DNA from 2 places in the Variovorax sp. R-27 genome. Region 1 is predicted to be linked to the other one. Evidence: predicted binding sites of a transcription regulator. Region 1 holds the regulator's gene; the other holds the start of a gene.
What was found. Region 1 encodes FliA, which starts transcription of late flagellar genes. Its sites were predicted from a motif close to CTAAAGTTTNNNNNNNNNNNGCCGNTA; they were not measured.

Region 1 (15,210 bases):
AGAAAGCGGCCATGCACTGCTCGACGGCCTGCTGATCGGCGGGCTGCTGGTGCTCTCCGTGTATTCGCTGGCGCTGTGGTTCATCTCGCGCGACCTGGCAACGGCGCTGCAGAGCCTGGGCTTCGCGCTCGTGGCACTCTACGAGGGCGCCTACCGCGGCCATGCACGGCTGGCGCTGTGGCCCGACAGCCTCGAATGGAGCTACCGCGCGGCCGGCGTCACCGCGGGCTGCTGCGTGCTCTCGCTGATGTTCTACCTGTACGCGGTGTCGCGGCGCAGCCCGGTGCGCGCGCCCGGACTGTCGCTCTTCGCGGTGCTCGCGGCAGGGCAATGCGTCGTGGTGCTGGGCACGCTGCTGGGGCCGTACGCGCCTTTCGCGCTGGCCGGCACGCTGAGCGCGCCGGTGGTGGTTCTCGCATTGACCGTCGGCACCTTCATCTACATGCGGCGCGCGGGGCCGGGCGGGCGGCTGGCCTTTCCGGTGATGAGCATCGTCACCGTCGGGGTGTGCCTGCGGCTCACCGAACTCGCGATGCCGGCGCACACGATCCCCGGCTTCGACGCCTATGCGCTGGGCTTCCCGGGCATGCTGGTCGGCCTGGTGGCGCTGGCGGCGTGGGCGCACCACCTGTCGCGGCAGCAGCGCGTCGCGCAGCGCACGCTGGTGCACTGGCAGGCCGAGGAACAGCAACGGCTGCAGGAAGAAGTGAAGCGCAAGACGCACGCGCTGAACGCGGCGCTGGAGCAGGCCGAGCACCAGGCGCGCGAGCAGACACAGCTGCTGGCCTACATCAGCCACGACCTGCGCGCACCGCTGTCGACCATCATCGGCAACGCGCGCCTGCTGCATGGCGACAGCTCGCCGCCGCCCGAGCGGCTGCAGGCCATCGAGCGCAGCGTGGCCTACCAGCTCGCGCTGATCGACGACCTGCTCGACTACGCGAAGAGCGAGCTGCTGCCCTTCGCCTTCGAGCCCCGGCCGGTGCACCTGCGCGCGCTGATCGACGACATCGCGCAGTACGCAGACACGCTCGCGCAACGGCAGCACAACCGGTTCGAGCTGGAGGTGCTGGGCGCACTGCCGGTCGCGGTGTACCTCGACAGCAAGCGCTTCCAGCAACTGCTGCTGAACTTGCTGTCGAACGCCGCGAAGTTCACGCGCGACGGCAAGATCGGCCTGCGCGTGCAGGCCCGGCCGCGCGCGGACTCGTGGCGGCTCAGGTTCGACGTGTGGGACAGCGGCATCGGCATCGGCAAGGAAGAGCAGGCCCGCATCGTCCAGGCCATCGCGCAGGGCGCGCCCAGCGCCAACGGCCACGGGCTCGGGCTGGCGATCGCGCGGCGCATCGTGCAGCACATGGGCGGGCGCCTGCTGCTGGAGAGCCACCGCAACCTGGGAACGCGTGTGCACTTCTCGGTGATCGTGAAGGACGCGCCGAAAGAATTGCTGCCCCTGGCCACCAAGTCACAGCAGCCGCAGCAGCCGCGCCATGCACCGCCCGTGCCCGTACCGGGCCACAGGGTGAGACGTCCACCGGTGCCCGCGATCGCGCCGCTACCCGCATCGGTGCGCGACGAACTCGAAACGCTCGCGCGCGACGGCCGTTGGAGCGACCTGCACGAATGGGCCGACCGGCTCGCGGCCGACGCGCGCCACGGGGCGCTGGTCGACGCGGTGCGGCATGCGCTGGACATGCTGGACTTCGAACACATCCGCCTGCTGGCGCGCGCAACGCCTAACGCGAGCCAATGACGCTGCGGGCGTCTGCGGAAAACCCGTCAGGCCGCAACAGCCTCCGCGCCCACATCCGCGAAGTCGATCAGCACCTTCATCGCCTTCTGACGGTCGCTCGCCAGCTCGAAGGCCTGCCGCGCCTGCAGCATCGGGAAGGTGTGCGTCACCACGGGCGACAGATCCACACGCCCTTCGTTGATGAGCCGCACCGCGAGCGCGAACTCCGCGTGGAAGCGGAACGAGCCGCAGATGCTGAGCTCTTTCGCCACCACCATGTTCTGCGGAATGCTCACGTCGCCGCCCAGGCCCAGTTGCACGACCACGCCGCGCGGGCGCATCACCTCCAGCCCGTCGCGCAGTGCGCGCTCGTTGCCGGAGCATTCGAGCATCACGTCGAAGGTGCCCTTGTCGGCCGAATAGCGCGACACCCAGGTCTTGTCCTGCGCGACGTTGATGACGTTGTCGGCGCCCATGGCACGCGCGATGGCCAGCGGCTCGTCGACCACATCGGTGGCGGTGATCTCTGCCGCGCCATGCGCGCGCGCCGCCGCAATGGCCAGCACGCCGATGGGTCCGCAGCCCGATACCAGCACACGCTTGCCCAGCAACGGCCCGGCGCGCGACACGCCGTGCAGCCCCACCGAGAACGGCTCGGCCAGCGCGGCCAGGCGCAGCGGCACGTGCTCGGCCACCTTCACGCACTGCGTGGCCTCGCACAGCAGCATGTTGCGGAACGCGCCCTGCACGTGCGGCGTGCGCATGGCACTGCCGTAGAAGCGCATGTCGAGGCACTGGTTGGGCAGGCCTTCGAGGCAGAACTTGCAGGCGCCGCAGGGGCGGCTCGGGTTGATGGCCACCTTGTCGCCGATGCGCACGCTCTCGACGCCGGGCGCCACTGCCACCACGGTGCCGGCCACTTCATGGCCCAGCACCATCGGCTCCTTGATGCGCACGGTGCCGAAGCCGCCGTTGTGAAAGTAATGCAGGTCGGAGCCGCAGATGCCGCCCATGCCGACCTTCACCAGCACCTGGCCGGGGCCGATCTCGCCGGCGTCCTGTTCGTCCAGACGCAGGTCGTCGGGGGCGTGGATCACGAGGCACATACAACGCAAACGCATGATTCTTTCCTTCGGCCAGTCAGGGCACGGGGGTAATGAGAGGCTGGCCCGCGAAGTGGGCCTCGAGGTTGCGGCGCACCAGTTCGCCCATGGCGCGGCGCGTCTGTTCGGTGCCGCTGCCATGGTGCGGATGCAGCACCACGTTGTCGAGCGCGGCAAAGCGCGGGTCGATGCGCGGCTCATTGAGGAACACGTCGAGCGCCGCGCCGGCAATGCCGCGCGCCTCCAGCGCCTGCAGCAGCGCGCCTTCGTCGACGGTGGTGCCGCGCGACACGTTCACGAGCCAGCCCCTGGGCCCCAGCGCCTGCAGCACCTCGGCATCGACGATGCCGCGCGTGGCCTCTCCGCCGGGCAGGATGACGATGAGCACGTCGCACCAGTCGGCCATCGCGCTCAGGCTGGCGAAGTGGCGGTGCGGGCTGTCGGCCTTCGGCGTGCGGCTGAAGTAACCCAGCTCCACGTCGAAGCCTGAGAGCCGCCGCGCGATGGTGCTGCCGATGCGGCCGAAGCCCGCGATGCCGATGCGCTGGCCGAAGACGCGGGTGGTCAGCGGCATGCCGCCACCGGCCCACGCGCCGCTGCGCACGAACTGGTCGCCCGCCGGAATGCGCCGCTGCACCGCCAGCGTGAGCCCCACGGCGAGGTCGGCCACGTCGCCGTTGAGCACGTCGGGTGTGTTGGTCACGCGGATGCCGCGCGCGCGGCAGGCGGCAAGGTCGATGCCGTCGGTGCCCACGCCGTAGCAGGCGATCAGCTCCAGCGCAGGCAGCGCGGCGATCAGTTCGGCGTTGGCACCCAGCTCGCCGCGCGTTGCGACCGCGCGAATGTTCGGCGCGTGCTCGGCAATGAAGGCCTGCCGGTCCGGCGCTTCCCAGAGGCGATGCAGCGTGTAGGCCGCCCGCATCGGCGCCATGTCCCATTCCGGGTAGGTGCCTGGCATCAGCACGTGCGGGGATGTAGCGGTAGCGGTCAAGCGGGTGTCTCCTCGGATAGCGGTTGCGACTCAATAAGATACCGGTAACTTTAATTGATGAAAGAAAATAATGCCAGCGGAGGTTTTACCAGTTGACGATCTCAAAAGATACCGGTAACTTATGCCGTCAGCCATGTACTCGGAGCCTCCTTTGAAACTCTTTGATCTTTCCGGGCGCACCGCCCTCGTCACCGGCTCCAGCAAGGGCATCGGCTTTGCGCTGGCGGCTGCGCTCGGCAACGCCGGCGCGCGCGTGGTGCTCAATGCACGCGATGCCGCATCGCTCACCACCGCCCGCGACGCCCTGCGCGCCAAGGGCATCGCGGCCGAGGCCATGGCCTTCGACGTGACCGACGCCGCAGCGGTGGAAGCCGGCGTGGCCGCCATCGAAGCCGACATCGGCGCCATCGACATCCTTGTGAACAACGCCGGCATGCAGCACCGCGGCGCGTTCGCCGAATTCCCTATCGACGCGTGGCACAAGATCACCACCACCAACATCGACAGCGTGTTCCTGGTCGGCCGCTTCGTCGCGCAACGCATGATCGAGCGCAAGCGCGGCAAGATCATCAACGTGTGCTCGGTGCAAAGCGAGCTGGGCCGCCCGGGCATCGCACCCTACGCCGCCACCAAGGGCGCGGTGAAGATGCTCACCAAGGGCATGGCGATCGACCTGGGCAAGTACGGCATCCAGGTCAACGGCCTCGGGCCGGGCTACTTCAAGACCGAACTCACGCAGGCGCTGGTGGCCGACGAAGCCTTCACGGCGTGGCTCTCGGGCCGCACGCCCGCCGGCCGCTGGGGCGACGTGGAAGAGTTGGGCGGCGCGGCCATCTTCCTGGCTTCGGATGCGTCGAGCTTCGTCAACGGCCACATCCTGTATGTGGATGGCGGCATCACCTCGAGCCTGTAGCACCGTGCAGCATCCAGAGCAGCCGCAGCGCCTGAGCGTGGTGGTGATGGGCGTGTCGGGCACCGGCAAGAGCAGCGTGGCCGCCGGGCTGGCGCAGACGCTGGGCGTGCCGTGGGTCGATGCCGATGACCTGCACGTGCCCGAGGCCGTGGCGCGCATGCGCGCCGGCCTCCCGCTCTCCGACGAAGACCGCTGGCCCTGGCTCGACCGCGTGGGCGCCAGCCTCGCCGACCGCACGGCCGCACCGCGTGGCGTGGTGGTGGCCTGCTCCGCCCTGCGGCACGCCTACCGCGACCGGCTGCGCGCCGCGTCGCCCGAGCTGCAGTTCGTGTTTCTCGACGGGTCGCCCGCGCTGGTGCGGCAGCGAATGGAACAACGCACCGGGCACTACATGCCGCCGGCGCTGCTCGACAGCCAACTGAAGACGCTGGAGAGGCCCGACGCGAGCGAACCCGACGTGCTGCACGCCGACATCGCCGTGCCCGTGCAGCAGATCGTGGCCGACATCGGCGCACGGCTCGTTCAACGCTCGAAGGATGCTTCCATGAAAGTCTCTGCATGACAGCAGCATCCAGCCAGCGCGTGGCCGTGATCGGCGTGGGCATCATGGGCTCGGCCATCGCGCGCCGGCTGCTCGAATGCGGCCACCGGGTGAACGTGTTCGACCTCGATGCGGCCAAGGTGGCCGCGCTGGCAGCACAAGGCGCACAAGCGGCCGACACCGCGCAAGCGGCAGCGGCGGCCAGCGACTTCGTCATCACCAGCCTCAACTCTGCGGCGGTGGTGGAACGCGCGATCTTCGGCGAGGCCGGCATCGCCGCCGCCGCACCTGCCGATGCGAAGCGGCTGCTGATCGACATGTCGTCCATCGACCCACCTTCCACGCGCCGGCTCGCACAGTCGCTGCGCGAGCGCACGGGCATGGGCTTCGTCGATGCGCCGCTTTCCGGCGGCGCGCCCAAGGCCCTGCTCGGGCAACTCACGGTGATGGCAGGCGGCAGCGCCGACGACGTGCAGCGCGCACGCGCCGTGATGGACAGCCTGTGCGCCAACTACACCCACATGGGCGACAGCGGCGCGGGCCAGACCACCAAGCTCGTCAACCAGCTGCTCTGCGCCATCGGCTTTCAGGCCGTGGCCGAGGCGGTGCGGCTGGCCGAAGCCGGTGGCGTCGATGCATCGAAGCTGCCCGCCGCACTGGCCGGCGGCCGCGCCGACAGCCAGATCCTGCGCGAGTTCGGCCCCAAGATGGCCGCGCGCGACTACACGCCTACCGGCCGCATCGACAACATGCTCAAGGACCTCGAAGCGGTGCAGGCCTTCTCGCAAGACCAGCGCCTGCCGATGCCGCTGGCGGGCGCCGTCTCGGAGCTGCACCGAGCCTTCGTCGCGGCCGGGCTCGGCGCCGAAGACACGGCGGCCATGATGCGGCAGTTCGACGGCTACGGGCGCGGCTGAAGCGCCTCCCGCCACACACAGCTTTCACCCAGGAAAGAAGAGACACCATGTTCATCCGCTGCGCGTTTTTCAGGGGCCGGGTCAAGGCCGGCATGGAAGAAGCCTTCGACCGCCACGTGCACGAAAAACTCGTGCCGCTGTGGACCCGCTTCCCCGGTGCGCTCGAAGTGCGCGTGCTGCGCCAGATCGAAAGCGATGTGAGCGACCCCGAACTGGCGATGGTGCTGTCGATCCGCTATGCGAGTCGCGAGGACATCGCCCGCGCACTCGACTCACCCGTTCGCCATGAAAGCCGCGAGGTCTCGAAGAAGCTGTTCGAGATGTTCGACGGCACGGTCTTCCACACGGTGTTCAGCGCCGAGGAGTTCGCGCTGCCGGCCGCCTGAGCGGCGTCTTTCTAGCCGTCTTCTTCGACGCCGCCTTGCCATCGAGGTCCGCCAGCTCCCACACGCCACCGGCCGCCGACACCAGCGCATGCGCGCTGTTGATCAACCCGATGTGCGAAAACGCCTGCGGAAAATTGCCGAGCTGCCGCTGCGCCACCGGGTCGTACTCCTCCGCGAACAGGCCCAGGTCGTTGCCCAGCGCCAGCAGGCGCTTGAACAGGGCTCGCGCCTTGCGCAGCTTGCCCATGGCCACGTACACGTTCGACAGCCAGAAGCTGCACGCGAGAAACGCGCCCTCCCCGCCTTCGAGGCCGTCCACGCCTTTCTCTGTGCGATAGCGGTACACCAGCCCGTTGAAGATCAGCTCCTTCTCGATGCGCGCGATGGTGCCCTGCACGCGCGCATCATGGATCGGCAGAAAGCCGATCAGCGGCATCCACAGCAGCGCCGCATCCACCGTGTCTGCGCCGTAGTACTGCACGAATGAATTGCTCGCGGCGTCGTAGCCGCGGGCGCAGACCTCGGCGTGGATCTCGTCACGCACCTCGCGCCAGCGCTCGACAGGGCCTTCGAGCCCATACTCCGTCGCGCTCGCGATCACCCGGTCGAAGGCCAGCCAGCACATGATCTTGGAATGCACGAAGTGGCGCGGCTCGCCGCGCACTTCCCACAGGCTGCAGTCGGGCTCCTTCCACAGCACCATCAGGTGCTTCGCGATGGCGCGCTCCAGCGGCCACACCTTGTCCATGTCCGCCAGCCCGGCCTTGCGCGCCGCATGAAAGGCCGCGATGACGGAACCGTACACATCCAGTTGGCGCTGCCCGTGCGCGCCGTTGCCGATGCGCACCGGGCGGCTGTCTTCGTAGCCCGGCAGCCAGCCGAGCTCGAGCTCGGTGAGCGAGCGTTCGCCGTGCAGGCCGTACATCACCTGCAGCTCTTCGGGCGAGCCGCCCACCGCTCGCATCAGCCACCAGCGCCAGGCGCTGGCTTCCTCGACATAGCCCGAACCGATCAGCGCGTAGAGCGTGAGCGCCGCGTCGCGCAGCCAGCAGAAGCGGTAGTCCCAATTGCGTTCGCCGCCCGGCAGTTCGGGCAGCGAGGTGCTCGGCGCGGCGACGATGCCGCCGGTGGGCTCGTAGGTGAGCGCCTTGAGCGTGAGCAGCGAGCGCATCACCGGCTCGCGAAACTCGCCGTGGTAGCCGCAGCGGCCGGTCCACGCGCTCCATTCGGCGACGGTGCGCGCCAGCAGCGCGCTGGCGTCGCGCGTCACCGGCGGCTTCAGGTGCGAGGGAAACCAGTCGAGGCTGAACGCGATGGCCTGCCCCGCGGACACGGTGAAGTCGGCAAAGCTCGCGAAGTTCTCGTTGGTCAGCGGCACACCAGAACTGATGCGCACCGAGTCCGGCCCGGCCGTGGCAAACACCGCGCCGTCGCGCCGCTCCATCCACGGGCACCACCCGCCGTAGTTGAAGCGGATGCGGAACTCGGTATGCATGGCGACCGTGCCGCGCACGCCCTGCACGATGCGCACGACCTCGTGCGTGCCGTCGAGCGCGGGTCGGGGCATGAAGTCGGTGACGATGGCCGTCCCCTTGGCCGTGCGGATCGTGGTCTCGAGCACCACGGTACCGGGCAGGTAGCGCCGCGTGACACGCGCCTTGCGGTCTTTGGCGCGCATCGTCCAATGGCCGTTGCGCTCGTCGCCGAGCAGGCTGGCGAACATCGCGGCCGAATCGAAGCGCGGCAGGCACAGCCACTCGATATCGCCGCCGCGATGCACCAGGGCCGCGCTGTGGGTCGAGCCGATGAGCGCGTAGTCGCCAATGGGGCGGTTCGGGCGGTCGGCGTGCAGCCGTGAGGAGGGTTGCTTGGGAGTCTTTGGCAAGAGGCCGAGCTTTGCCGTGCGCGCGGGCGTGGCACGCCAGCGGCGGGCGCGGATTGCTGACGGACAACGCCTAATGGCGCATGACAAATAAGGCACCCATCTACTTGTTCCTGGGGATGGCCTTCGCACCGTCGCGCTCCTACCATCAGCCGCGCACGAAATGACAAGAGGCTCGTGAAGATGAAACGGCACAGGTCGCCGCTTGGGCCCCATGGTGCAGCGCTCTACTTTGCCCCTCCCATTCCAACGCAAATAGACATCACACGTGAACGGACACAACCAACTCTTCCGAGCCGATCCCGTTGCGTACGCGCAGCTTCGCGCGATCAACGGCGTTTCGTGGTTCATGCAGAACGCGCAGGCGCAGCAGAATCCAGCTTTCGCCATGCAGGTCCTGGTACTCAACACGGCCAAGATGGGCTCGTTCGATCTGCAGGGCACCGCGCAAGCCCTCCAGGTCACCTTGAGGCCGGTGGGAAATGTCCTCCATCAGGATCAGCCGATCTCGGCGTATTGGTGTCCTTTCATCCAGGGCAACGTGATGCCCGGATTCGTCGACGTACCTCGACACAACCCGCAGCACAGGTTCGTCTTCACCGCCGCCATGAATGGCTGCGCCCTGATGGTGACGAACTCGCCGCTCGGTGCGCATCTGATCAGGGTGTATCACCACCAGCACCCCGGGCAAGCCAACATCAATCAGATGATCCAGACGCAAGGGCAGGAAGTGATCTCGTACATCGGCTTCGACGACTACGGCCACGCCAACCAGCATATTCCGCTGCCGAACGCCTTCAACTTCCTGTACTACAGGAACGGCGCCTGGAAGTACGTTCTGCAACCGCAACTGTTCGATCCACTCACGAACAATGTGACGCTCAACGGCCTCATCCCCTCGCAGGTGCTCGATGCGACTTTCTGATTCAGGCGGCGGCCCTGGCCCCGGAGTCCGCTACAGCACATCCTTCAGCTTGGCCCGCAGCCTGCTGATCGCCTGGCTGTGCAGCTGGCACACCCGCGACTGGCTCACCTCCAGGATCGCGCCGATCTCGCGCAGGTTCAGCTCTTCCTCGTAGTAGAGGTTCAGCAGCAGCTGGTCGCGCTCCGGCAGCGCACCGATGGCGTCTACCAGCTGATGCCGGAAGCCGCTCTCCAGCAGCTGCTCCAGCGGATCGTCACTGCCGCGCCGGTCCTTGCGCGCGTCCTGGGAATGGCTGTCGAGGAACGGGCTGTCCGGGTCGTCCTTGGAGAAGTCTTCGACATACACCAGCTGGCAGCCCTGGATCTCCTGCAGCAGCGACTGATACGCCTCCAGGTCCATCTTCAGCTCCTTGGCGATCTCCCCTTCGGTGGGAGAGCGCCCGAGCTTGTGGCCCAGCGCCTGGATCGCCTTCTCGACGCCGCGCGCCGACTGGCGCAGGCCGCGCGAGCCCCAGTCGCTGGCGCGCAGTTCGTCGAGCATGGCGCCGCGGATGCGCTGGCTGACGAAGGTCTCGAATTGCGCGCCGCGGTTGTCCTGGTAGCGGCTGGAGGCGTCCAGCAGGCCCAGCATGCCGGCCTGGATCAGGTCGTCCAGCTCCACGCTGGCCGGCAGCTTGGCCATCATCTGCAACGCGATGCGGCGCACCAGCGGCTGGTGCTGCGCCAGCAGATGTGATTTTTCGATGGTTCCCTGTGCGGTGTACACGGCCGTCCTTCTTGGGTTGTCCGGGTCGGCGGGCTCAGGCCACGGCCTGCAGCGGCTCGGCCGCGCGCCAGGGCCAGCGGTCGACCTCGCCGGCAATGCGCCGGAAGTCGACAGCGGCATGGCTCGCGGGAAAGGCCTCGACGATGGTCTTCTTCAGGCGCCACGCGTCGGCAACGAGCGGGTCGAAGCGCACCCAGCCCGCGGGCTGAAGCAGCAGCGCGAGATAGCGGCTGGCGGCATGCGCGAGGTTGCTCATGATCTGGCGCGCGGCCACGACGTCGGCCGCGCCGTTGACCAGGAAGCGCATCTGCTTGATGCCGTGCGCGTGGTGCAGCCGCTTGATGCCTGCATAGGCCGCGGTGATCGACGCGGGGTGCGGCTGCAGCACCAGCAGCAGGTCGTCCGCGCCCTGCGCGAGCGCCGACAGCCGGCCTTCGGCGTCGAAAGCCGCATCGACGATGACGACGCCGTCGTGCCAGAACTTGCGCGGGTCGATTTCGCCATCCGCACCATTCACCGCGCCGTGCGGCGCGGGTAGCACGTGCACGCCGCAGGCTGCCTTGACCTCTGCACCATCCAGCGTCAGGCGCTGGCTCGCTACATCGGCCAGGTTCCCCAGCGGATCGATGTCCCACACCTCGCAGGCGGAGCCCACAGTCGGGCAGTGCTCGTCCAACAGCAGCACGTTGCGCCCCTGCAGGGTCAGTGCCACACCGAGATTCATCGCGGCCGTGGTGCTCCCCGCGCCCTGCCCCAGGCCTGCGACGGCCACCACGCGCGCATGCGTCGGTGCGAGCATGCGCCGCAGTCCGTCGGCCTGATCCGCAACCAGCTTGTTCATTCCTGATTCCTCAACCCAACTTCTCCAGCGCACGCGGCGCCTGCGTGGGAGCGGTCGACTCGGTGCCCAGCGCCTCCAGCAGCAGAAAGAGCTTGCCCACGCCCGCATACAGAGCACCGCCGCTCATGGCCCGCCCGTTGCGCGCCGGGCGCCCCGTGAGCTGGCCCAGCAGCGCGCGCGTGCGGTCGGCCCATTCGCCTTCGGCGTGCAACAGGCGCCACACGGTGGTGGTCATCTGGCCGGCGATCAGCAGCCGCTTCATGATGTCGGGGTCGCCCAGCTCGCCGATACCGCCGACCATCTGCACACCGTCGCGCAGCAGGCGGAAGCAGGGCTCGGCGTCGCTGGCCCAGCCCTGCCATTGCGCGAGCTGCTGCGTGGAAACGTCCGCGCCGATATTGGTCAATGCATGGCCCTGCGCCAGCACGTTGCCGGTGCGCGCATCGACCACCCGCGTGGCGACGCAGCGCAGCGCGGGCATCGCATCGCGCCCGATGCCCGCCGCCATGGCGGCTGCGTTGAAGCGCAGCACCACGTCAGCATGCGCCTCGCTGTGCAACGCCGCCTTGCCGCGAAAGCGCACGGGCCGCCCCTCGCCGAATTCGAAGTCCATGCGCGCGATCGTGTCGGGTGCGCCGGTGCGCACGTCGATCACCGCGGTGGAGCCCGGCGCGCGCGCCAGCCAGCGCTGGCCCGCCGCCTGCCACTGCACCATGGCCTCGATGCCGGGCAGCCTCGTCAACAGATGCACCAGCGGCTTGTGGCCGAAGTCCTGCTGGCGCAGCCACGGCACCTGGCGTGCGCCGGGCTTGCGCGCAGCGTCTTTCATGCCGCGCGTGGCGGCGGTCGAGAGCCACTGGTTCGGCGCTGCCAGCGGCAGGCCCGTGCGGTCCGACAGCAGCAGGCTGCCGTGGCATTCATAAGCATCGCCGCCTTCGTTCGAGCGCAGCCCGACCTGCCCGCACAGCGCGAGCACATGGGTCTCGCAGCCGGCGGCCACTTCGCTGCGCGCATGCACCATCAGGTCGTGCAGCACGGCCTTCTGGCCGGAGCCTTCGTCGCCGGCCTGGCGCCAGAGTGCGCGCGAACGCTCGAAGCCGATTTGTGCGCCCGCCAGCGCGCTCGCGGTGGTGGCGAGTTCTTGCGCGTCGTGTGCCATGGCGCGAATCAGGTTCTGGTACTTCAGCCGCAGGCGGTCGGTCTCGCCCTGCGCCTGCACCACCTGCGCCGAGGGGCCCGCGCCCGCCGGCTCCTCGTGCAGATCGCTTTCCGCGGGCACGAACAGCGGGCTGTGCTGGCGCGGCTGGAACACGCTGTCCACCAGCTGCGCGCGGTCGGCCTGCATCAGGTTCTCGGGCACCTTCTGGCCGCTGGAGATGTAGTGCACCGGCAGGCGGTGGCGGATCACGGTGTCGATCAGTGCGCCCGGATGCGTGGCCTCGTCGACCTTGGTGAAGATGCAGCCGGTGAGCTCGTTGCCGTGGCGGTAGGCATGCACCACCTCGTTGAGCGTGTCGCCGTGGCTGGTGGCGTTGAGCAGCAGCAGCCGCTTCACGGGCCGCTGGCTCTGGCCGAGCATCGCGATCTGCTCGGACACGGCGCGGTCGCGCTGGCTCATGCCGACGGTGTCGATCAGCACCATGTGCTTGTCGCGCAGGTCCTGCAGCACCAGGTGCAGGTCGGCCGCATCCTTCACGGCGTACACCGGCACATTGAGGATCTGGCCGTAGATGCGCAGTTGCTCGTAGGCGCCGATACGGTAGCTGTCGGTGGTCACCAGCGCGAGCTTGTCGGCACCGAAGCGCATCACGCAGCGCGCGGCCAGCTTGGCGGTGGTGGTGGTCTTGCCGACGCCGGTCGGGCCCATCAGGGCGTAGACGCCGCCCTGCGCGAACAGCGCGTCTTCGTCTTCATGCACAGGCACGGCGCGGATCAGCTCCGAGCGCACGTAGGCCATGCCTTCGGCGTATGTCTGGCCGGTGGGCATCTTCTCCAGCATGGCCTTCGACAGGCCCGCGCTGAAGCCGGCGCCAAGCAGCGTGCGCAGCAGGCGGCCGCGCACCGGGTCGCGGCGCTGCTTGTCGTTCCACACGACGCTGGCGAGCTGCTCTTCGATCATGCCGCGCATGGAATGCAGTTCGGTGAGCACGGTGTCAGCGGGTGCGGGAGCGGGCACAGGGGCCGCCACAGGCACGGGGACCGATGCCACGGGCGCCGCGATCACCACGGGCTTCGCAGGCACAGACGCGGTGTCTTTCAACACCCCCTGCACTTCGCCCTCGACCATTGCGACGATCTCGACGCCCTCGGCCATTGCGCGATGCGTCAGCACGATGGCGTCGGCGCCCAGCGCCTCCCTCACCATCCTCAGGGCTTCGCGGCTGGTGGCCGCGACGAATTTGCGCGCGGTGGTGCGCACGTCGGTCTGCTTGGAATTCAACCTCGTCCTCCGATGGCGGTGGTGATCTTGATGGTGCGGGAGTCAGGAATCTCCGCATGCGAAAGCACTTTCAGCTGCGGCAGGCTGCGCCGCAGGAATCTGGACAGCAGCACGCGCAGCGCGTGCTGCACCACGAGCACCGGCGCCAGGCCCATCTGCTCCTGGCGCAGGATCGCGGCCTGCGCCTGCCTGAGCAGGTTGTCGGCAATGCCCGGCTCGATGCCGCTGCTGTTGGTCAAGGCCTGCTGCAGCACGCCGTCGAGCGAGCCGTCGAGGCCGATCACCTGCATCTCGGTGTCGCCCGGGAACAGCTGCTGCGTGATGGCGCGGCCCAGCGCCAGGCGCGTGAGCGTGGTGAGTTCGGTCGGGTCCTTGATGGTCGGCGCGTGCTCGGCCATCACGTCGAGGATGGTGCGCATGTCGCGGATGGGCACCTCCTCGTCGAGCAGGTTCTGCAGCACCTTGTGCAGCGTGCTGAGCGACAGCACCTTCGGCACCAGGTCTTCCGTGAGCTTGGGCGCGGTCTTGGCGATCTGGTCGAGCAGCTGCTGCACTTCCTGGCGGCCCAGCAGTTCGGCGGCATGCGTCTGGATCAGGTGGTTCAGGTGCGTGGCCATCACCGTGCAGGCATCGACCACCGTGTAGCCCTGCACCTGCGCCTGTTGCCGCAGGCTGGCGTCGATCCACACCGCCGCCAGGCCGAAGGCCGGGTCGCGCGTGGGCGTGCCGGGCAGCGTGCCCGTCACCTGCCCGGGGTTGATGGCCATCCACTGGTTGGGGAAGGCTTCGCCGCGCCCGATCTCCACGTCCTTCAGGCTGATGACGTAGGTGTTGGGCTTGATCTCCAGGTTGTCGCGAATGTGCACCACCGGCACCAGGAAGCCGACCTCCTGCGCAATCTTCTTGCGGATGCTCTTGATGCGGCCCAGCAGCTCGCCCTGCTGCGACTGGTCCACCAGCGGAATGAGCCGGTAGCCGACCTGCATGCCCAGCGGGTCGACCATTGCAACGTCGTCCCACGTCGCTTCTTCCATCTCGGCCGAAGGCGCGGGGTTCGCGGCCTGCGCGGCGGCGGCTGCCTTCTGCGCGGCTTCCTGCGGCTTGCGCATCACAAGCCGTCGACCCAGCCACACCAGGCCGCCCGCGATCAGCAGGAAGGCCAGGTTCGGCATGCCCGGGATCATGCCCAGCAGGCCGACGATGCCGGCCGTGAGAAACAGCACCTGCGGGTTGGAAAAGAGCTGGCCCGTGAGCTGGCTGCCCACGTCTTCGTCGGTGGTCACGCGCGACACGATCACGCCGGCGGCGGTGGAGATGACGAGCGCCGGAATCTGCGCCACCAGGCCGTCGCCGATGGCCAGCAGCGTGTAGGTCTTGCCGGCAGTGGAAAAGTCGAGCCCGTGCTGCAGCATGCCGACCACCAGCCCGCCGATGATGTTGATCACCATGATGAGCAGGCCCGCGATCGCGTCGCCGCGCACGAACTTGCTGGCGCCGTCCATCGAGCCGTAGAAGTCGGCCTCCTGCGCAACCTCGGTGCGGCGCTTGCGGGCCACGTCTTCGCCGATCAGGCCGGCGTTGAGGTCGGCGTCGATGGCCATCTGCTTGCCCGGCATCGCGTCGAGCATGAAGCGCGCGCCCACCTCGGCGATGCGCCCCGCGCCCTTGGTGATCACCATGAAGTTGATGAGCACGAGGATGATGAAGACCATCACGCCCACCGCGAAGTTGCCACCCACGAGGAAGTGCCCGAAGGCCTCGATCACCTTGCCCG
Region 2 (15,210 bases), 360 kb from region 1:
GTGGCGCCGGCCATCATCGCCGCGCTGCAGGACATTCCGGTGGCCGCGCTCAGCGACAACCTGCACCGCAACATCGGCAGCGTCGGCCTGCAGCCCTACCACCGCCCCGGGCACAAGACCATGGCGGGCACGGCAGTCACCGTGAAGACGCGCGGCGGCGACAACCTCACGCCGATGCGGGCCTTCGAGTTCTGCCGGCCCGGCGACGTGCTGGTGATCGATGCGGGCGGCGACATCACCAACGCCGTGATCGGCGGCATCCTGTCGTTCTATACCGCGACCATCGGCACCGCGGGCCTGGTGCTCGACGGCGCCATCCGCGACGTGGCCGAGATCCGCGAGCGCGACTACCCGGTGTATGCGCGCGGCGTGAACCATCGCGGCCCCTACAAGGACGGCCCCGGCGAGATCAACGTGCCGGTGTCGGTCGGCGGCATGATCGTGAACCCGGGCGACATCGTGGTGGGCGACCAGGACGGGCTGCTGGCCTTCTCGCCCGACGAGGCCGAGCTGCTGATCGAGAAGGCCCGCGCGCACCTGGAGACGGAAGCGCGCACGATCCAGGCGATGAAGGAAGGACGCTGGGACCGCTCGTTCCTCGATGCTCTCGAGGCACGCTGCGCCAATTGAAGCGGTCAGGCGCCTGAGGCGCCGCCGCTGACCAGCGCCCACAGCGCTTCCGCCACCGGCGCCATGTGCGCCTGCTGGCGGTACAGCCGGATGTCCACCGGCACGCGCCAGCCGCCCGCGCCGGCGTCGACCAGCGTGCCGCTGCGCAGGTCTTCAGCCACCAGGCTCATCGGCAGCCACGCAAGGCCGCGGCCTTCGAGCGCCATGGTGCGCAGCAGCGCGGCATGGTGGGCCGTGAAGACGATCGACAGCGACGCAGCGAAGTCCTTGCCGAATTCGCTGTCCTGCATGGCCCGCATGATCCGGCCCAGTCCCGAGGCATCGCTGTAGGCCAGCACGGAAGGCGACTGGCCTGCGCCCAGCACATGCAGCGGAGCGCCATTTGCATCGGGCGCGCTCACGGGCACCAGCACGTCTTCGCTCAATCGCTGGACCGGGTAGCCGGTGTCGTCGAGCCGCCCCGGTGCGCCTGCGTGTCCGTGGCACAGCACGAACTGCACGCGGCGCTGCAGCATCAGGTCTTCGCAGGCGTACGAGCTGTCGGAAACGGTCTGGATCGGGCCCATGCTCAGGCGCGATTCCACGCTGCCCAGCCAGCGCGGGAAGAAGGTGAGCGACAGCACATGCGTGGCGGCGAAGCTCAGGCTGGCGGCGTCCAGGTCGTGCGCGGCGCGGGCCTTGATGCGCGCGGCTTCGAGGCCCGCGAGCACTTCCTGCAGCAGGGGCTGAAAGCGCTTGCCCGCCGCCGTGAGCGCGGTCGGGTGCCCGCTGCGGTCGAACAGGTCGACGCCCACCCACTCCTCCAGCGATCGGATGTGGCGGCTGAAGGCGGGCTGCGCAATGGAGCGCGCCTGCGCGGCACGCGAGAAATTGCCGGACTCGGCCAGGGCCAGGAAATCTTCCAGCCATTCGAGGTCGAGGGGTCGGTTGCCGGGGCCCATGCGCAGCGCAGTTGAATAGTTGTATGCGATTCGAGTATTGGACGGCTCGCGCCCCGCCGGCAAAAGATGCACCCATTCCTGCACCTTGAACCACAACGGAGACACAGCATGCCTTCCATCGCGAATTATCGCGGGATCATCCCCGCCATTTCCTGCCCCTTCACGGCCGACCACCGCATCGACGAGCCGGCGCTGCGCAAGCTGGCCTCGTGGCTGGCCGGCCATGACGGCGTGGTGGCGATCATGACCAATGGCCACACCGGCGAAGTGTTTTCGCTGACGCCCTCGGAGCGCGCCGAGGTGACGCGCATCGTCGCCGACGAACTGCGCGGCCGCATGCCGGTGATTTCGTCGATCGTGTGCGAAGGCCTGGCCGAGGCTGCCGAGCATGCACGCGCCGCGCAGGCTGCCGGCGCGGTGGCGCTCGACGTGATGCCGCCGCACCACTGGCTGCGCTTCGGTTTCACGCCCGGCCATGCGCTGCAGTACTTCGAGGCCATCCACCGCGCCGCGCCGGAGCTGGACCTGGTCTGCCACGTGTACCCGGCCTGGACGCGCGCCTCTTACTCGTCGCAGCTGCTGGCCGAGCTGGCGCGCCTGCCCTACCTGCAGGCCTTCAAGGTAGGCCAGCGCGACATGAACAAGTACGCCCGCGACATCCAGGCGATCCGCGAGGCCGATGCGTCGAAGGCCATCCTGACCTGCCACGACGAGTACCTGCTGGCCTCGATGGTGCAGGGCGTGGACGGCGCGCTGGTCGGCTTCGCGACCTTCATTCCGCAACTGATCATCGACCTGTGGAACGCGGTGAAGGCCGGCGATTTGAAGAAGGCGATGGCGGTGCAGGCGCTCATCACGCCGCTGAAAGACGCGGTGTACGGCGGCGGCGAGCCGACCGGCGAGGCGCACGCGCGCATGAAGGGCGGCATGTTCCTGGCCGGCGTGCTCGACAACGCCACCGTGCGCCCGCCGACCGAAGCACCGAATGCGCGCGAGATGGATGCGCTGCACGCCGCCGTGCAGCAGGCCGGCCTGTCGAAGCGCTGAGCCCACGGGGCCGCGACACCCGCGATGCCCCGATGAAAAAACACAAGGAGACAAGAGACATGCAACGCAACCATTTCCTGCGGGCCACGCTGGCCGCCCTCGCGCTGGCCGCGGCATCCACCGCCGGCTTCGCCCAGACCTGGCCCAGCCGCCCGGTGCGCATGGTGATTCCGTTTCCGCCGGGCGGCACGCTCGACACCATCGGCCGCCTGCTGGCGCAGAAGCTCGGCGAGCAGACGGGCCAGAGCTTCATCGTGGAGAACCGCGCGGGCGGCAACGGCGTCATCGGCGCCGACGTGGTGTCGAAGGCGCCGGCCGACGGCTACACGCTGCTGTTCAACGCATCGACCTTCACGACGGCGCCGATGACCATGAAGGCGGTGCCCTACGAAGTGGTGAAAGACTTTACCCCCGTGGCCCTGGTGGCCAAGGCGCCGCTGTCGGTGGCCGTCAACAAGAACCTGCCTGTGACGGACGTGAAGTCGCTCATCGCGTACGCCAAGGCGCACCCCGGCAAGATGACCTTCGCGGTGGGCTCCATCGGATCGGCCGGCCATCTGTCGACCGAACTGCTCAAGCGCGCAGGTGGCGGGCTCGACTACCTGATCGTGCCGTACAAGGGCACGGCGCCCGCGTTCCAGGACCTGATCGGCGGGCAGATCGACGGTTTCATCGACCCCATCCTCGGCTCGCTGCAGTACCACAAGAGCGGCATGCTGAAGGTGATTGCCGTCACCTCGGCCACGCGCGCCACCAGCCTGCCGAACGTGCCCACGGTGGGCGAGAGCATCCCGGGCTACGAGTTCTACAGCTGGTATGGCCTGTGGGGGCCGGCGAAGCTGCCGGCCGCCGTCACGCAGCGGCTGAATGCCGAGGTCAACAAGGCGCTGGGCACCGACATGCGCGAGACGCTGGGTGCGCAGGGCCTGCTGCTGACGCCGGGCAGTGTCGAGGACTTCGCGAAGTTCCAGGCCGACGACATGGCGCGCTCGAAGAAGATCATCGTGGAGGGCAACATCCATGTCGAATGAGGCTGCCCCGCATGCAGTGGTGACGGGCAGCAGCGGAGGCATCGGCCGCGCCATTGCGTCGCAGTTGCTCGAAGCGGGCTGGCGCGTGAGCGGGCTCGACCTGGCCGCACCCACGTTGTCTCACGCGGGCTTCGTGCACGTAGCCGTCGACCTGTGCGATGCCGACGCCATCGCGCGCACGGCCTCCGCGCTCCAGGACGCCGATGCACTGGTGCATGCGGCCGGCGTGCTGCGCGTCGGCCCGCTGGGCGCGCTCGACCACGCGGGCGGCGAACTCATGTGGCGCCTGCACGTCGACGCCGCCACGCGGCTGGCCGATGCCCTCGTGCCCGCGATGGCTGCGCGCGGACACGGCCGCGTCGTGTTCGTCGGCAGCCGCGTCGCACAGGGCCTGCCCGGTCGCGGCCAGTACGCCGCGACCAAGGCCGCGCTGATCGCGCTCGCGCGCAGCTGGGCGGCGGAGGTCGCGGCCCAGGGCGTGACTGTCAACGTGGTGTCGCCCGGCGCCACGCAAACCTCGATGCTGCAGGACCCGGCCCGCGCGGGCAGCGCGCCGCGCATGCCGCCTATCGGCCGGCTGATCCAGCCCGAGGAAATCGCTGCGCTCGTGGGCTTTCTTCTGTCGCCGCCGGCGGCGGCCATCACGGGGCAGGACGTCGCCATCTGCGGCGGCTCGTCGCTGCACCGCTGAACGTCTTTTGCTCTCTCCATCCCCCGAACCCGACCATGAAAATCGTCAACATCCTCGAATCCACCCGTCCCATCAAGTCGGACATCCGCAACGCCTACATCGACTTCTCGAAGATGACCCTGAGCCTCGTGGCCGTGGTCACCGACGTGATCCGCGACGGCAAGCCCGTCATCGGATATGGCTTCAACTCCAACGGCCGCTATGGCCAGGGCGGGCTGATCCGCGAGCGCTTCCTGCCGCGCCTGCTCGAAGCCGAGCCCGCGTCGCTGCTCGACGAAACCGGCGACAACCTCGATCCGCACAAGATCTGGGCCCGCATGATGATCAACGAGAAGCCCGGCGGCCACGGCGAACGCTCGGTGGCCGTGGGCACCATCGACATGGCGGTGTGGGACGCCACCGCCAAGATCGCGGGCAAGCCGCTCTACCAGCTGCTGGCCGAGCGCTACGGCAACGGCACGCCGAACCCGCGCGTGTTCGTCTACGCAGCGGGCGGCTACTACTACCCCGGCAAGGGCGTGGAAGGCCTGCAGCGCGAGATGACCAGCTACCTTGAGCGCGGCTACTCGGTGGTGAAGATGAAGATCGGCGGCGCCACGCTCGCTGAAGACTGCGAGCGCATCGAGTCGGTGCTGAAGATCCTCGGCCCCGGCCAGCAACTGGCAGTGGATGCCAATGGCCGCTTCGACCTGAAGACCGCCGTCGACTACGGCCGCGCGCTCTCGCAGTACCCGCTGTTCTGGTACGAGGAAGCCGGCGATCCGCTCGACTACGAGCTGCAGGCGAAGCTCGGCGAGGTGTACGCCGGCCCCATGGCCACGGGCGAGAACCTGTTCTCGATGCAGGACGCACGCAACCTGATTCGCCACGGCGGCATGCGGCCCGACCGCGACTGGCTGCAGTTCGACTGCGCGCTGAGCTACGGGCTGGTGGAGTACCTGCGCACACTCGACATGCTGAAGGAGAACGGCTGGTCACCCTCGCGCTGCATTCCGCACGGCGGCCACCAGATGTCGCTCGCCATTGCGGCCGGCCTCGGGCTCGGCGGCAACGAGAGCTACCCCGACCTGTTCCAGCCCTATGGTGGCTTCCCCGATGGCGTGAAGGTGGACAACGGCTACGTCACGCTGCCGCCGCTGCCCGGCATCGGCTTCGAGGGCAAGGCCGATCTCATTGCGGAGATGCGGGCGCTTGCGAGCTGACGAAAGAAAGTCTCAGGGCTGGAAGCCGGAGCGCCGAACCACTGGCTCCCACTGCGCGCGAAAGGCCTTCAGCATCTGAGCCGTCTCGGCCGCATTGCTGATCACGGGCGTGATGTAGAGCGCGTCGGCCGCCTTCTGGAGGCCCGGGTCTTTCATGACGTCGCGGATCGCGTTGGCCAGCAGTTGCACCTTGGCGTTCGGCATGGTGCTGGGCGCGAAGAAGGTGTTCCAGCCGTCGGCATCGATCTTCATGCCGGCCTCGCGGAAGATGGGAATGTTGGGCGCGAAGCTCGCGCGCTTCTTGCCCGAGGTGGCCAGGATGCGGATCTTGCCGGCCACGTGCTGGGGATAGAGCGAATCGAGCGTGTCGATGGCAATGGGCAGGCTGCCGCCGCTCAGGTCGGCCGCCAGAGGCGCCGAACCGCCGTAGCCCTTGATCTGCGGCTGCACGCTCAGCGCATCGCCCACCATCAGGCCGAAGAAGTGAGGCAGGCTGCCAGTGGCGGGCACGCCGAAAATCGCCTCTTCCGGATGTGCCCACAGCCGGCTCACGAGAAACATCGCGCGGTCGAGTTGGAGCTTGTTGCCGACCGCCAGCGCAAAGTCGTAGCTGCTGACTTGCGACACGGGCACGAAGTCCTTGTCGGGGTCATAGCCCGCGTCCTTGAAGACCAGCGGCGCGACCACCATCACGGCGGGGTTGCCGAGCATCAGCACGTTCTGCCCGGCGGGGGCGCGCTTTACTTCCTTGGCCGCGAGCCGGCCGCCCTCGCCCGGGCGGTTTTCCACGCTCACCTGAACGCCGAGCTTGGGCGTCAGCCGCTCGGCGATCAGGCGCGCGATGCGGTCGGTGCTGCCGCCCGGCGCATAGCCGACCACGAGGGTGAGCGGCCCGCCGTCCAGCGCCTGGGCGTGGACCATGGGAGCGCAAGCGGCCAGGGCAATGCCCCACGCCATGATGAGCTTGCGCCTGGAAAGGAATGCGGGCATCGGATCTCCTGCGAGCGGTTGTCGTGAACGGGGGCGCGCGAGTTTTCACGGCGAAAATCGCGCGCCAAGACTGTTTCCGTTCGTTCAAATTTGTTACCGGTTTATACGTATGGGCAAACAGTTGATCTAATCAACTACCAGTGCTCCGAGGCGGGCGAACCACACTCCTCATCCCATTTTTCATACGTATGCAACAAGCTTTTCCCGATGCAGCAGCGTTGCGCGCGCCCCGTTCCCTGAACGACCTGCTGCTGTACCGCCTGGCACGAGCCATGCGCTCGGGCAACGGCATGGCGACCCGCCTGGTCGAAGGAGGCTTCGGCATCACGCGCCGCGAGTGGGGAATGATCGCCACGCTCGCGCAGGAGGGCGAGATGACTGCGTCGACGCTGGCCACGCACCTGCACCTGGACCGCGTGCGCACCTCGCGCGGACTGCGCAGCCTGGTCGAGAAGAAGCTGGTGGTGCGGCGGCAGGACGCTCAGGACCGCCGCGAAGTGCACGTGCGGCTGAGCGCTTCGGGCCAGCAGTTGTTCGGCAGGCTGTTTCCCCGGATCGCGGGGCTGAACACCGAATTGCTCGAAGGCATCGAGCCTGCGGATCTCGATGTCTTTCTTCGCTGCCTGCAGCACCTGGAGCAACGCGGAGAGCAGTTGCTCGTGCAGGGCGTTGTCATGGAGAAGGCGGACCGGCGCTCGGGGGGCACGCGGCACCGGTGGCCGGAACGCGGAGGCTGAGTCAGGCCTTCACGTCCAGCATGCTGCCGATCGAAGTGCTACCAGCGTTGGCGCGCTGCGATGTGCTGCTGCTGCTCTCTTCCATTGAAGCCATCGCGCTCTTTTGAACGCTGGCCGTGCGCAGCGCGTTCATCTGCTGCTGCAGCATGGCAAGCCGGGCCGCCAGCGCTTCGAGCTGCAGCCGGATCGCATCGCGTGCATCGCCCTCGGGCGTGCCGAGCAGCTGGCCCTGCGTTTCCGCGATCTGCTTCTGAGTCGTCGTGATCTGGCGCTGGATCTTCGCGATTTCGGCGTTGACGTCGCCTCCGCTTCTGGCGCTGCCGGTCGCACTGATGGCATTCAGCATCTGGGTCCTCTGTTGTGTCCTCAGGAGGGTTATCGGCAACCGAGGCGAAAACTGAAGGGCCTTGCATGACCGCGATCGCGAACTAGACTGAACATGAGGGCACCCGCGGTGCCGGGGGCCAAGGAGCCTGCCATGTACAAGCGTGTTCTTGTCGCAACCGACGGCTCCGCGCTGTCGGAGCAAGCGGTCAACGCCGCCATCGACCTGGCCCTGTTGACCAACGCGGAACTGGTGAGCGTCACCGTCGCGCACATCGAGCCGGTCGGCTACTTCGAAGGCTCGATGATGCTGAGCCAGCGGGACATCCAGGCCTCCCAGGAGCATACGGACCGCGCCGCGCAGCAACTGGTCGACAAGGTCGTGGCCACAGCGGTCGCCAAGGGCGTTCGCAATCCGCAGGCCATCGTCATGAAGTCGAACCAGGTGGCCGAGGCCATCATCACGACCGCGAAGAACCAGCAGTGCGACCTGATCGTGATGGCCTCGCACGGACGGCGCAGCCTGGCGCGCCTGCTGATGGGCAGCGAGACGCTGCACGTGCTGACGCACTCGCACATTCCGGTGCTGGTGCTGCGCTAACGCGGCGGCGCGACCTTTCGCAGGCATTCCATAAGTAGCTGACTGGCGGGCGTCTGCGAACGCCCCCGCAGCGTGATGATGCCCACCGGCGGAAGCTCGATCGGCACGTTGATCTTCAGGATGCACAGCTGCCCCTGCTTCGCGAAGTGCCGTGCGACGCTTCGCGCGAGGAACCCGACGGCCGGCCTCTCATGCATGACGGACAGCGTGACGAGAAACGAAGCGGTCTCGACGATGTCCGCCGGCGGCACGAGGCGGTGCTTGTAGAACATCTGGGCCAGCTTCGAGCGCGATGAAGCCCACGGCGGGGGCACCACCCAGGGCAGCTCGGCGAGCATCTTCCAGCTTGGCCTGGAAGCCTCCGCCAACGGGTGGCCGGGGCTCACCACGATGCACATCGGCTCCGTGTAGAGGGCTTCGGTCTCCAGGTCCGGCGAGGCATAGCCGGGCTCCAGCCGGCCGACGATCAGGTCGAGTTCGCCCACGCGCAGGCGGGGCAGCAGCCGCGTGAGATCGCCCTCTTCCACCATCACGGTGGTCAGTGCCGACTGCTTCTTGAGCTGCTGGATGGCCTTGACGAGCAGGCTCGGCGTCGCCACCACCATCGCGCCCACGCTGGTGCGGCCGGCGCCGCCGCTGGCCACGGCGTCGATCTCGTCGCGCGTGCGCTGGTAGTCGGCCAGCACCGAGCGCGCAAAGCGCACCACCGTGACGCCGAAGGGCGTGGGCTCGGTGCCGCGCGTGGAGCGCGTGAACAGTTTCAGATCGAACATGCGCTCGATCTCTGCCAGCATCTTCGAAACGGCCGGCTGCGTGATCGAAAGAAACTCCGAGACCCGCCCCAGGTGGCGAAACTCATCCAGCGCCACCAGCAGTTGCAGATGACGCAGCTTGAGGTTGGAACGAAGAACGCGATCGATCTGGCTCATGGCGCTTTGAGCGGGCTTTCTTCTTCATAACCTGGAGCTCATGAAGAGAGTCCGCTATTTCATTGGATGGCAATGATTGTCTCCGGAAGAATCCGCCTTGCTTGCCGAACAACGATTTCTGGAGACAACGATGAAAACCCCTCGCAACATGGCGCGGCGCCAGCTCGTGCTGGGCGGCCTCGGCGCCGCAGCTCTCGCCACCGCCCCCGCTCGCGCGCTGGCCGCCGACTACCCCGAACGCCCCCTAACATTCATCTGCCCGTGGCCCGCGGGCGGCACGGCCGACCGGTCGATGCGCATCATCTGCCAGATCGCCGCACGCGAACTCGGGCAGCCCATTGCGCTGGAGAACCGCGCAGGTGCCTCGGGAATGATCGGCACCAAGGCGCTGGCCTCGGCGCGGCCCGACGGCTACACGATCGGCCAGATACCGATTTCGGTCACGCGCTTCTCCCAGATCGGCACGGTGCAGCTCGATCCACTGAAAGACCTCACCTACCTCGCGCGCACTTCGGGCCAGACCTTCGGCATCGCGGTGCCGGCACGCTCGCCGTTCAAGTCGCTGCGCGACGCCGTGGCGCAGGCCAAGGCCCATCCCGGCACCGTCACCTACGCACACGCCGGTATCGGCGGCGCAACGCACGTGGGCATGGAGCAGTTCGCGCAGGCCGCCGGCGTGAAGTTCAACGCCATCGCCTACAAGGGCGGCTCGGCCGCGCTGCAGGACGTGCTGGGCGAACAGGTCGACATGCTGGCCGACAGCAGTTCGTGGGCGCCGCACGTCGAAAGCGGCAAGCTGCGCCTGCTCGCCACCTGGGGCGAGGCGCGCACGCCGCGCTTCAAGGACACGCCCACGCTCAAGGAGCTCGGCTTCGACGTGGTAGTGGAAGCGCCCAACGGCATCGGTGCGCCCAAGGGCCTGCCTGCCGCAGTCGAGAAGCGGCTGCGCGATGCGTTCCGCACGGCCGTCAACAGCGAAGAGTTCCGCAAGGTGGCGGAAAGCATCGATGCGCCGGTCATGTACCAGGACGGCCCCGAATACCAGAAGTACGTGCAGACCGTGTACCGGCAAGAGACCGACCTGATCCGCAAGCTCAACCTCAAGGAGCTGATGGAAAAGGGCTGATGAAGCCCTCGCCCACCGGCATCCGACCCTGCTCGAAGCAACCCCACGCCACGCCATGAACGACAGTCCCCTGCTTCGCCTGCACTCGAACGACAACGTGCTGGTCGCCAAGAGCGCCATTGCCCTGGGCGAAACGATCGCCGAGTTCGGCGTGCGCGCCAGGGCGCAGATTCCCGCCGGCCACAAGATCGCGTCGCGCGCCATCGCGGCCGGCGAGGAAGTGAAGAAGTACGACACGGTGATCGGCGTAGCCTCGCGCGACCTGCAGGCTGGCGACTACGTGCACAGCCACAACCTCACGCTGGTCGACAGCTACCGCGACCCGGCCTTCTGCCAAGACGTGCGCCCGGTGGATTTCGTGCCAGTTGCCGAACGCGCGACCTTCATGGGCTTCGAGCGGCCCGGCGGCGGCGTCGGCACGCGCAACTTCATCGGCATCCTGTCGTCGGTGAACTGCTCGGCCACGGTCATCAAGCGCATCGCCGCGCACTTCACGCCCGAGCGCATGGCCGCCTTTCCCAACGTGGATGGCGTGGCCTCCTTCGCGCAGACCAGCGGCTGCGGCATGTCGTCGCCGAGCGAGCATTTCGACGTGTTGCGCCGCACGCTGGCGGGCTATGCGCGCCACCCGAACCTGGCCGGCGTGCTGATCGTCGGCCTGGGCTGCGAACGCAACCAGGTCGATGCGCTGGTCGATTCGCAAGGGCTCGAAACGGGCCGCCTGATGCGCACGCTGGTGATGCAGGAAGTGGGCGGCACGCGCCAGACCATCGAGGCCGGTATCCGCGCAATCGAAGAAATGCTGCCCGAGGCCAATGCCGCACGGCGCACGCGCGTCGGCGCGCACCATCTGAAGATAGGGCTCGAATGCGGCGGCTCCGACGGCTTCTCGGCCATCACCGCCAACCCCGCGCTCGGCGCGGCGATGGACGTGCTGGTGCGCCACGGCGGCACAGCCATCCTGTCGGAAACGCCCGAGATTCACGGCGTGGAATTCATGCTCACGCGCCGCGCCGTAACACCCGAGGTCGGGCAGAAGCTGCTCGACCGGCTGGCCTGGTGGGAGCGCTACGCGGCCGGCCAGAACGCGCAGTTCAACGGCGTGGTGGGCCACGGCAACCAGGCCGGCGGACTGGCCAACATCTTCGAGAAATCGCTGGGCTCTGCGATGAAGGGCGGCACCACGCCGCTTCGCGCGGTGTACGAATACGCCGAGCCGATCGAGGAACCCGGCTTCGTCTTCATGGATTCGCCGGGCTACGACCCGGTGGCCGCAACGGGGCAGATCGCCAGCGGCGCGCAGCTGATCTGCTTCACCACCGGACGCGGCTCGATGTTCGGCAGCAAGCCCGCGCCGACGATCAAGCTCGCGAGCAACACTCCGATGTTTCGCCGCCTGGAGGAAGACATGGACATCAACTGCGGCGTGGTGATCGACGGCGAACTCTCCGTGCCCGAACTGGGCCAGCAGATCTTCGAGCAGATCCTGCGCCACGCTTCGGGCGAGCCGACCAAGAGCGAGACACTCGGACTGGGCGACCACGAGTTCGTGCCCTGGCACCTGGGCATCGTGAGCTGACTGCCTTCTTTCCCCCTTTCTCCTTCTCTCCATGCCCCTGACCCTTTCGCGCCCCGACCTGCAACGCACGGCCAACTTCATCGCCGGCGAATGGTTGCGCTCCGCTTCCGGCGGCACGCTCGACGTGACCGACCCGGCCACCGGCGCCCTCATCGCGCAGGTACCCGACTCCAGCGCAATCGACGCGCACGCAGCCGTCGATGCCGCGCATGCCGCCTTTCCCGCCTGGCGCAAAACACCCGCCAAGCAGCGCGCGCAGATCCTCAAGCGCTGGAACGACCTTGTGCTCGCGCACCAGGAAGACCTGGGCCGGCTCATCTCGCGTGAGCAAGGCAAGCCGCTGGCCGAAGGCCGCGGCGAGGTTGCCTATGCGGCCAGCTACATCGAGTGGTTTGCCGAGGAAGCCACACGCGCCAACGGCGACGTCATTCCGGCGCCCGTGCCGGGCCGGCGCATGTTCGCGCTACGCGAACCGGTCGGCGTGGTCGCTGCGATCACGCCGTGGAATTTTCCGGCCGCGATGATCGCGCGCAAGATCGCGCCGGCGCTTGCCGCGGGCTGCACCGTGGTGTGCAAGCCGGCCGAGGACACGCCGCTGACTTCGCTCGCGCTGGTGGCCCTTGCCGCGGAAGCCGGCGTACCGCCGGGCGTGCTGAACATCGTGACCGCATCGCGCGAGCGCACGCCCGAAGTGGTCGATGCCTGGCTCGACGATGCGCGCGTGCGCAAGATCACTTTCACCGGCTCCACGCCCGTCGGCAAGCACCTCGCGCGCCGTTCGGCCGACACGCTCAAGAAGCTGTCGCTCGAACTCGGCGGCAATGCTCCGTTCATCGTGTTCGAAGATGCAGACATCGAGGCCGCGGTGGAAGGCCTGATGGCCGCCAAGTTCCGCAACGGCGGCCAGACCTGCGTGTGTCCGAACCGCGTCTTCGTGCATGAGGCAGTGCACGAACGTTTTTCCGAACTGCTGGTTGCACGCGTGGCGGCATTGCGCGTCGGACCTGCCGCCGACGCGGCCTCTCAGATCGGGCCGATGATCAATGCGCGCGCGGTCGAGAAGATCGAGCGCCATGTGCAGGACGCGGTGGCGCGTGGCGCGCGCGTGCTCACCGGCGGTACACGACTGCCCGAGCTCGGCTCGAACTACTTCGCACCGACCGTGCTCGCCGATACAGACGCCACCATGGCCTGCGCCTGCGAAGAGACCTTCGGCCCGGTCGCGCCACTGACGCGCTTCTCGAACGAGGCCGAGGTGATCGCGCAGGCGAACGACACGCCCTTCGGCCTGGCCGCGTATTTCTATTCACGCGACGTGCGCCGCATCTGGCGCGTGGCCGATGCGCTGGAGACCGGCATCGTCGGCATCAACGAAGGCGCGCTGGCAGCCGAGGCTGCGCCCTTCGGCGGCGTGAAGGACTCGGGCTACGGCCGCGAGGGCTCGGTCCACGGGCTGGACGACTACCTGCACACCAAGTACGTGTGCCAGGGGCAGCTGGACTGACGGCCGGCGCCCATTCATCACCACTCTTCGACAGATCCCACATGCCCGCTCACAACCCCTTCAAGGCGGCCCTGGCCGCAAACCAGCCGCAGGTCGGCCTCTGGCTCTCGATGGCCGATCCGTACATGGCCGAGGTCAGCGCAACCGCCGGCTTCGACTGGCTGCTGATCGACGGCGAACACGCCCCCAACGACTTGCGCTCGACGCTGGCCGCGCTGCAGGCGGTGGCGCCGCATCGGGCTCAGCCGGTGGTGCGCGCCGTGCAGGGCGACACCGCGCTCATCAAGCAGTTGCTCGACATCGGCGCGAAGAACCTGCTGGTGCCGATGGTCGACACCGCCGGGCAGGCGCGTGCGCTGGTGTCGGCCACGCGCTATCCACCGCTCGGCATTCGCGGCGTGGGTAGCGCAGTCGGACGCGCGTCGCAGTGGAGCGCGCGCACCGACTACCTCGACGCAGCCGACGACGAAGTCTGCCTGCTGGTGCAGGCCGAGACGGTGCAGGCGCTGGGCAACCTCGCGTCGATCTGCGAGGTCGATGGCGTGCACGGCGTGTTCATCGGCCCAGCCGACCTCGCGGCCTCGATGGGCCATCGCGGCAGGCCCGGCCACCCCGAAGTGCAGGCGGCCATCGAAGGTGCGATGCGGACTATCGTGGCCTCAGGCAAAGCCGCCGGCACGCTGACTTCAGATCCGAAGCTGGCGCGCCGCTACCTCGAACTCGGCTGCACCTTCGTCGCCGTCGGCGTCGACGTGCTGCTGTACGCGGGCGCCTCGCGCAAGTTGGCGGCCGACTTCCTCGGTGCGCCGGTTTCTACTCCCGTGCCGCCTGAATCGCGCGGGGCGTACTGAGTCACGGCGGCAGCTAGCGAGATAGAGAACCCCTCGCTACGAGGAAGCAGAAGCCACGCGCGCAGTCCCCGCCCGAAACGCGTCCTCGACCGCCGCCGCGTTCGGCGCGCCATCGAGCTGCGCCCGGAAACGATGTTCGGAGAACAGGCGGGCCATCAGCGCGAGCAACTGCAGATGATCGTCCTTGGCGCCATCCTCCGGCACCGTGATGGCCAGCATTTGGGAGACCGGCTTGCCGTCCGGGGCATCGAAGGCAATCGGCCGCCTGGTGCGAATGAACAGGGTGACGGGCCGTTCGATGCCGTCGATGCGTGCGTGCGGAATCGCGAATCCGTCGCCGAGGGCGGTCGATCCAGCCTGTTCACGTCGACACAACGCGCGAAAGACTGGTGCCGGGTCGAGGCCGCGAGCACCGCAGATCGTCGCCGCAACGAGATCGAGCGCGTGCGTTCGATCCCGGACATCGGCGTCGAACAGGATGTCCTGCGGTTGCAGCCAGACGGCAATCTGCGCGATGTCGTGTGTCATCGAAATCGTCTCCTCGAATTTCATGAAGATGCGCCCGGTTGGAGCGCATCTACCGCAGTTCGTCCAGACGCAACACGTAGCGATGCGATCCGAGGTAGCGCAGTTGCGGCGAACGGTGCACCAGCCCTCGATCACCGCCTTGCGCATCCACGCCACGTCCCTGAAGGAGCGCGACGGCCTGGAGCGGCATGCGCTCGAAAGGTCCCGTAAAGCACTTCGGCATCCGCAGTGCCGTGTCTGCGTGCGGAGATGCCACCCACTCCGTGCCCAGGCCGCTGTAGCTGCACAGCAGATGCAGCCCGGCATGGTCAAGGTGCCAGTTTTCATCGATGTCACAGCCGCGAACCTGCAGCGTAAGGGTCATCCGGGGGCTGCCAGTGATCAGCGCGAAGCGTGTGGCGAGCATGTCGATGTCTGCCAGCAGAGCGTCTCGCCCGGGTCCACGCGGCGTGCGCGAGGTCTTGCACGCTGCCTGCAACGCAGCCGCTACATCGGCCGC

Region 2: a site for FliA is predicted at 7,646-7,672, ahead of ACN9MV_RS26515 (FlxA-like family protein). Genes of this name have one in related genera too.

Annotation. Positions count from the first base shown of each region.
Region 1 covers NZ_CP183984.1:5,283,359-5,298,568, forward strand. The annotation lists gene ACN9MV_RS24685 (ATP-binding protein) at 1-1,753, shown strand, start outside; gene ACN9MV_RS24690 (L-idonate 5-dehydrogenase) at 1,780-2,853, opposite strand; gene ACN9MV_RS24695 (2-hydroxyacid dehydrogenase) at 2,873-3,826, opposite strand; gene ACN9MV_RS24700 (SDR family oxidoreductase) at 3,960-4,739, shown strand; gene ACN9MV_RS24705 (gluconokinase) at 4,744-5,301, shown strand; gene ACN9MV_RS24710 (NAD(P)-dependent oxidoreductase) at 5,298-6,197, shown strand; gene ACN9MV_RS24715 (hypothetical protein) at 6,245-6,583, shown strand; gene ACN9MV_RS24720 (glycoside hydrolase family 15 protein) at 6,549-8,468, opposite strand; gene ACN9MV_RS24725 (hypothetical protein) at 8,734-9,390, shown strand; gene ACN9MV_RS24730 (RNA polymerase sigma factor FliA) at 9,421-10,155, opposite strand; gene ACN9MV_RS24735 (MinD/ParA family ATP-binding protein) at 10,190-10,996, opposite strand; gene flhF (flagellar biosynthesis protein FlhF) at 11,007-13,361, opposite strand; gene flhA (flagellar biosynthesis protein FlhA) at 13,433-15,210, opposite strand, start outside.
Region 2 covers NZ_CP183984.1:5,642,558-5,657,767, forward strand. The annotation lists gene ACN9MV_RS26475 (RraA family protein) at 1-630, shown strand, start outside; gene ACN9MV_RS26480 (LysR family transcriptional regulator) at 636-1,571, opposite strand; gene ACN9MV_RS26485 (dihydrodipicolinate synthase family protein) at 1,680-2,618, shown strand; gene ACN9MV_RS26490 (Bug family tripartite tricarboxylate transporter substrate binding protein) at 2,678-3,649, shown strand; gene ACN9MV_RS26495 (SDR family NAD(P)-dependent oxidoreductase) at 3,639-4,340, shown strand; gene ACN9MV_RS26500 (mandelate racemase/muconate lactonizing enzyme family protein) at 4,376-5,542, shown strand; gene ACN9MV_RS26505 (tripartite tricarboxylate transporter substrate-binding protein) at 5,555-6,532, opposite strand; gene ACN9MV_RS26510 (MarR family winged helix-turn-helix transcriptional regulator) at 6,721-7,269, shown strand; gene ACN9MV_RS26515 (FlxA-like family protein) at 7,271-7,615, opposite strand; gene ACN9MV_RS26520 (universal stress protein) at 7,748-8,194, shown strand; gene ACN9MV_RS26525 (LysR substrate-binding domain-containing protein) at 8,191-9,123, opposite strand; gene ACN9MV_RS26530 (tripartite tricarboxylate transporter substrate binding protein) at 9,254-10,249, shown strand; gene ACN9MV_RS26535 (UxaA family hydrolase) at 10,305-11,828, shown strand; gene ACN9MV_RS26540 (NAD-dependent succinate-semialdehyde dehydrogenase) at 11,860-13,332, shown strand; gene hpaI (4-hydroxy-2-oxoheptanedioate aldolase) at 13,374-14,183, shown strand; gene ACN9MV_RS26550 (PTS sugar transporter subunit IIA) at 14,220-14,735, opposite strand; gene ACN9MV_RS26555 (DUF1826 domain-containing protein) at 14,761-15,210, opposite strand, start outside.